Regions from separate parts of the Sphingomonas sp. R86520 genome, predicted to be linked through region 2. Evidence: riboswitches for the same ligand, from Rfam matches in the RefSeq annotation. Region 2 holds a riboswitch; the other holds the start of a gene.
What was found. A riboswitch is a leader RNA that binds a small molecule or an ion and turns the genes downstream of it on or off. The one in region 2 is predicted to bind thiamine pyrophosphate.

Region 1: linked by a shared signal. The riboswitch ahead of thiC (phosphomethylpyrimidine synthase ThiC) and the one ahead of SJY41_RS19880 (TonB-dependent receptor) in region 2 are both predicted to bind thiamine pyrophosphate.

What each region holds. Positions count from the first base shown of each region.
Region 1 covers NZ_JAXHBZ010000001.1:3,556,028-3,559,430, reverse strand. Annotated here, with positions in the region: gene thiC (phosphomethylpyrimidine synthase ThiC) at 1-1,829, opposite strand, end outside; TPP riboswitch at 1,869-1,979, opposite strand; gene SJY41_RS16335 (outer membrane protein) at 2,375-3,256, opposite strand; gene SJY41_RS16330 (ferritin-like domain-containing protein) at 3,335-3,403, opposite strand, start outside.
Region 2 covers NZ_JAXHBZ010000001.1:4,323,168-4,326,570, reverse strand. Annotated here, with positions in the region: gene SJY41_RS19880 (TonB-dependent receptor) at 1-1,646, opposite strand, end outside; TPP riboswitch at 1,725-1,834, opposite strand; gene SJY41_RS19875 (hypothetical protein) at 1,950-2,213, shown strand; gene SJY41_RS19870 (Hsp20 family protein) at 2,335-2,811, shown strand; gene SJY41_RS19865 (SDR family oxidoreductase) at 2,957-3,403, shown strand, end outside.

The DNA of each region.
Region 1 (3,403 bases), 770 kb from region 2:
GCTAGAAATGTATCGGCTGGGTTGTTCTGCTTTGCCGCGAAGTCCCTCACCTCCTGCGTGATCTTCATCGAGCAGAATTTCGGGCCGCACATCGAACAGAAGTGCGCGGTCTTGGCGCCTTCTGCCGGCAACGTCTGGTCGTGGTATTGTTCGGCGGTGTCGGGGTCGAGGGAGAGGTTGAACTGGTCTCTCCAGCGGAATTCGAACCTTGCGCGGGACAGCGCGTCGTCGCGCATCTGGGCGGCGGGGTGGCCTTTGGCGAGGTCGGCCGCGTGGGCGGCTAGTTTGTAGGTTACTACGCCGATTTTCACGTCGTCGCGGTCGGGGAGGCCTAGATGCTCTTTCGGCGTGACGTAGCAGAGCATCGCGGTGCCGTACCAGCCGATCATCGCGGCGCCGATGCCGCTGGTGATGTGGTCGTAGCCTGGGGCTATGTCGGTGGTGAGCGGCCCTAGCGTGTAGAAGGGTGCTTCGCCACAGACTTCCAGTTGCTTGTCCATGTTCTCCTTGATCTTGTGCATCGGCACGTGGCCGGGGCCTTCGATCATGACCTGGACGTCGCTCTTCCACGCGCGGTGGGTGAGTTCGCCTAGCGTGTAGAGTTCGCTGAACTGCGCTTCGTCGTTGGCGTCGGCGATGCTGCCGGGGCGCAGGCCGTCGCCGAGGCTGTAGGCGATGTCGTACGCCTTCATGATCTCGGTGATCTCGTCGAAGCGCTCGTAGAGGAAGCTCTCCTTGTGGTGGCTGAGGCACCATTTCGCCATGATCGAGCCGCCGCGTGAGACGATGCCGGTGACGCGTTTCGCGGTCATGGGGATGTAGGCGAGGCGGACGCCGGCGTGGATCGTGAAGTAATCGACGCCCTGTTCGGCCTGCTCGATAAGCGTGTCGCGGAAGATCTCCCAGGTGAGGTCCTCGGCGACGCCGCCGACCTTTTCGAGCGCCTGGTAGATGGGGACGGTGCCGATCGGGACGGGCGAGTTGCGGAGGATCCATTCGCGGGTGTCGTGGATGTTGCGGCCGGTGCTGAGGTCCATCACCGTGTCCGCGCCCCAGCGGATCGACCAGACGAGCTTGTCGACTTCGGCGGCGACGTTGGAGGCGACTGCGGAGTTGCCGATGTTGGCGTTGATCTTGACGAGGAAGTTGCGGCCGATCGCCATCGGTTCGGATTCGGGGTGGTTGATGTTGTTGGGGATGATCGCGCGGCCGCGGGCGATCTCGTCGCGGACGAATTCGGGGGTTACGAAGTCGGGGATCTGCGCGCCGAAGGATTCGCCGTCTCGGGCGTAGTCTTTCAGCATGGCGCGGCCGAGGTTTTCTCGGGTGGCGACGTATTCCATTTCTGGGGTGATGATGCCTCGGCGGGCGTAGTGCATCTGGCTGACGTTGGCGCCGGCGCGCGCGCGGAGGGGGCGCTTGATGGTGGCGGGGAATTGGGGGACGCCGGAGTCTTTGTTGCCGCCCTGCGCTGCCGCTTGGGCGGTGCGGTCCGTGCCGAGCCGGCTGGCGGCAAGATAGCCGTTATCTTCGGGGCGGAGTTCTCGGGCTTCGTAGGATTCCACGTCACCTCGGGCTTCGATCCAGGCGCGGCGGAGTTGGGGGAGGCCGGCGTTGATGTCGATTGTCGCGCGGGGGTCGGTGTAGGGGCCGCTGGTGTCGTAGACGCGTAACGGGGGTTCGCTGCATGACGGGTCTAGGACGATTTCTCGCATGGCTACGCGGACGTCTGGGCTGGTCGGGACTGCGACGTGGATTTTGCGCGAGCCTCGGATCGGGCCGGTGGTTACGCCGATGTCTGCGGTCTTGGATTGCGTATCGACGGCCATGCGCTTGCTCCTACGGGTCTCGGAGCAAGGTTTACGGTTCTGTGGCGACCGCTCCCTCCCTCCGCCGGTATCAACCGGATCAGGTTCAGCGGGTCGAAGGCTCCTGCCTTCCTCTCAAGCGCGGATAAAGCGCTCCCCCGGGGTGGGGTGAGCATAGGGGCGTGGGGATGGGGTGCAATGGGAAAAGCGGGTTGGCGGTGCGGGGTGTGCGAGGCTCCGTGATCATTGCACGCTCGATAATGCTCCACACCGGCGAAGGCCGGGGCCCAATTGGGGGATGGCGATAACGACGCGATGTGCTTCGTTATATCCACCTCGCCAATTGGGCCCCGGCCTGCGCCGTGGTGGTGGTATCGGGGGTGGCGCGTTTTTATGGTGAGCGCACGTCTGCTGAAACGAGAAAGGCCGCTGCCCGGTTTGGGGCAACGGCCTTCCTTTTTCCGCGCGCCGTCAGTCGTAGCAAAGCTGCGCCTTGTGGCGTGCTTTGCTGCGCTGCCCGAGATTGGGCGAGTCCTGCACCTAGTTGGTGCAGGCCGCCCTTCGCCTCAGAACCTGAAGCTCACCGTACCACGGAGCGAATGCCAGCGCAGATACTCATCGCTGCGGCGGAAGGTGGTGCCGGTGGTGTTCGGCGCGATCAGGAACGGGTTGTTGGCGAGCAACACCGGGCTGCCGGCGAGCGCCGTACCAGCGGTGACGCGGACGCGGGCGTCGTTGTCCTGATACTGATGGTACATGTATTCCATGCCGATCGAGATGTGCTTGGTCAGCTTCTGCTCGATGCCGCCGCCGCCGAGGATGCCCCACTGGTTCTTCGAACCGGTGGCCGCAAAGGCGTTGGCGGTGTTGGTGGTGAAGAACAGATTGTCGATCTTGGCGTAGCCAGCACCGAACGTGCCGTAGAACAATGTGGTGTTGATCGCATAGCCGGCGCGGCCACGGACCGAGGCTTCCCAGTCGACCTTGCGCGACATGGTGTAGCTGGCGGGCGTGGTCGAGAAGCCCGAGACGCTGTCGGTGATCTCGGTCTTGCCGAATTCGCCGACGACGCCGACGACGATGTTGCCGCGCTGTGCGTCGAAACCGGCGCGACCGTAATAGGCCCAGCCGTCGTCGTCGTTGCGGCAACCATAGGCCGCGGCGCCGGTGCGTGCGGAGCCGTTGCAGAAGCCCGGCGAGAAGGCGTTGGCGCCGGTGATGGTGTTGACGTTCTCGTTGAAATTGCCATCGCCATTGCGGTCAAACAGGATCGACGAGCCGACATCGTTCTTCTGCACGTCATACCCGCCGGCCGCGCCGACATAGACGCCCGAGAACGGGCGGTCTGCAGTGGTTTCCTGCGATAGCATCTGGGCCTGGGCCGGAACGGCGAAAAGGCCCGCGACCGTAAGGCCGGCGAGCGTGGTGAGCTTCGTAAGGTGCTTCATGTCATTCCCCAAACTTGGGCCGCGGCGCTCCCGATGTTCGCCGCGACCCGAGATTTCTGTTTCAATCGGTGATGGCGATCACGGATTGGCGGCGCTGGTCTTGATGTTGCCGTTGACGCCGGCCGGGAAGAACCCGCCCATCGCGAC
Region 2 (3,403 bases):
GAATATTCGTTCTTCAGCGCGTTCGTGCCCTGCGCCACCAGCTCGCCGCCATAATAGCTGTTGTAGAGCGTGAACTCGTTCGGCGTGCGGAAGTTGGTGGTGATGTTGGCGAACAGCTGTTGCCGATCGTCGAGCCGGTAGTGGATCGCAGCGCGCGGCAGTGCGGCGAAACTGTCCTTGCGGACCTTGTCCTGCGGTCCGGGCAGGTAGTTGCGGCCATTGCGCAGGACGTCGACGCCCTTGAACCCGGCGTCGACCGTCAGGCGCGGCGTGACCGCGATGCTGTCGGCGACGAAGAACCCCTTGGTAACCGTTACGGTGCGCTGGTTTTCGTAGGCGAGCAGCCGCCCGTCGGCCGTGCGGATCGCCTTTGCGCGATAGCCCCAGCGGTCGACCGGCTGTCCGTCCGCATCGATGCTGATGTAGGACTGCGTGACGCGGTCCGTGCCGTAGTCGAACCACAGCCCGGCGGTGATCTTGTGCCTGCCGGCCTGGAGCGTGAGCTTGCTGACGTTGCCGGTCCGCATCTGGTCGCCGGTATAGTTGCCCAGCACCGTCGCCAGCCCATCGACCGCACCGGGCAGCGCGATCGGCTGCGCCAGTTTCTCGGTGCCGAGATAATTGCCGGTGGTCGTCAGTTGCGTGCCATAGGGCGAGTTGCCGTAACCGAACTGGAGATAGGTGGTGGTATCGAGCGCCAGCCGGTCGTTCAGCACCAGATGGACCGGTGCGGACGCATAGAGGTTGCGGAACGGCGCGCGGTAGAGGCGCCAGTAATTGGTGTTCCCCTCGCTGTAGCGCGCGTCATAGTTGAAACCGCGACCTTGCGCGTTCCAGTCGGCGAGCGTCGGGCTGGGGTAGCTCGATGAATTGGCGTCGTTGTACGACAGCGCGAGGCTGGCGCGGTTGCCCGCACCCCATTCATCGAGCAGCTTGGCATCGACATGCTGGCGCGTGTCGTAGCCGGCGCCCCGCCAATTGTCGGCGCGCGTGTTCGAATAGGACAGGAAGGCCTTGAGCCCGGTCGTGCCGATCGTCCCGCTATCGATACGGAAGAAGCCGCGCCGCGCCGCGTAGCTGCCGAGCGAGAGGTCGGCGAGTGCCTGCGGGCGCGCCTTCGGATCGTCGAGCGTTAGCGACAACAGGCCGCCCGCGCCGCCCAACGTCGGAGAGTCAATGTCGACCGAGCCTTGCGCGAGCGTGATGCGCTTCAGGTTTTCCGGGTCGGCGAACTGCGACGGATAGGCGTAATAATAGCCGATGTCGTTCTGCGGCGCGCCTTCCATCAGCACGCCGATCTCATCCTGGCCGAGACCGCGCAGCGTCAGACTGGAACTCGTCGACAGGCCGTAGGGATCGCTCGACGCGACGTTGGCGCCCGGCAACAGGGTCACGAGCTGAAACGCGTTCAGCGTCGGCGCCTGCTTGACGATGAAGTCGGCGGAGATCGCGCTCTGTGCCTTGGGCGCGCGCTGGTCGGGCAACAGGCCAGCCGGATCGGGCTTGCCGACGACGCGGATCTCGGCGGGTTCGGTGGTCTCGACCGGATCCGACGCGACCTGCGCTCCCGCGGAGGATGCCGCGAGCAGCGTCGCCAGCGTCAGGGCGACCCCGCCGAGACGGGCGCACGACCGCCGACGACGCATGCGCGCCGGCGAACCAAATTGTAAAAACGGGTAACCAATGCCGAAAGCGCTCACGTCCACTCCAATCGGAGGGACGACGGGCCAGCCGCAGACCCTCCCTACGCCGGTATAAGCCGGATCAGGTTCAGCGGGTCATGGGCTGCTGCCCACCTCTCAGCCGCGCATGAGCGGCCCCCCGGGGATGAGTCCGCTTAGGCGGTCGGGTCGAGCGTGGAAAGCGCTATCGCGTTGACATTCGCGTGGCATGGTCCGCGTACTGCACGGGCAGGTTCGAACCCTCGCCTGCGTTCGCGACGGAAGACCATGAACCAAGAACCAGACCAGCGTCCGGCATTCCTGCAGGAGCGGCAGCGTGCGTCGCTGACGTTGCGCATCGGCAAACGGTTCAAGTCGAGGAGCGAGATCGACGTCAGCAGCGCCGGTCTGCTGTCGATCGGCGGACTGGTGTCGATGATCCTGCTGTCGACCGCGGTAATCGTCCGTGCCGCGGGTGGCGGAAGGCGTGCGGCAAGCTTGCAACGCGCCGAGCTGAAAAAAATCTCGTTCGGTCCGCAGGACGCATCTTGACGACGAACGGTCCGAAAATATCTTGGCGGCGCCGGACGCGATAGACCGTCCGGCGACAGTTGAGGGCACCGGCTCTCCCGGTGCTCCTCGTGCTCAGATTGCTCATGAGGAGGATTTGGATATGAGGACGAACTTCGATTTCACGCCCTATCGGCGGTCCACCGTCGGCTTCGACCGGCTCTTCGATCTGCTGGAGGCGACGGCTCGGGCCGAAGCGCCTGATGGTCATCCGCCGTTCGATATCGAACGCGACAGCGACGACAGCTACCAGATCACGCTCGCCGTGGCCGGCTTTGCCCCGAGCGACATCGAGATCGTGGCACAGAACAACCAGCTGACCGTCAGCGGCCGGAAGTCGGACGAGCGCGACGACGGACGCTTCGTCCACCGTGGCATCGCGACGCGCGCGTTCGAGCGCCGCTTCCAGCTCGCCGACTTCGTGCAGGTGCAGAATGCGAGCTTCGACAACGGGTTGCTGCGCATCGCCCTGAAGCGCGAGATCCCCGAGGCGATGAAGCCGCGGCGGATCGAGATCGCGGCGGCCCCCGCTGCGAACGACCGGATCGAAGCACCCGCGGCCGACAAGACCGCCGCCTGACGATCCGTACCGCCGCCGACGACACCCGCCGGCGGCGAATTTTCCATAGCTTTCGCAGGTCGCGCGACGAGCCGGATCGTTCCCGGCCGCATTCCGTTGGTGCGGTGTCGTCGCCTCGTGCCGAGCCGGCCGGCGAGGATCCATCATGGCTAACACATTGAAACCGGTAAACGAGCAGATTCTGGTCGTGACGGGAGCGACCAGCGGCAACGGGCTGGCGATCGTCGAACGGGCGGTGCGCGACGGGGCCGCGGTCGTCGCTGTCGCGCGCAACGAGACTGCGCTCGAAACCTTGCGCGTCCGCCTGTCGGCGACCGGCGCGCGGATCGCGACCTGCGTTGCGGACGTCAGCGATCTTGCCGCGGTGGAGCGCGTGGCCACGGTCGCCATCGAGGCGTTCGGCGGGTTCGACAGCTGGGTCAACAATGCCGGCGCGGGGACGTACGGCACGCTGGAGCAGGTGCCGGTCGCCGATCATCGCCGGGTGTTCGACGTCAATTATTTTGGCGTGCTGCACGGCTCGCTGGTCGCGGCGCGGCACCTGCGCACGCGCGGCGGCGGCGCGATCGTCAATATCGGCTCGATCCTCGGC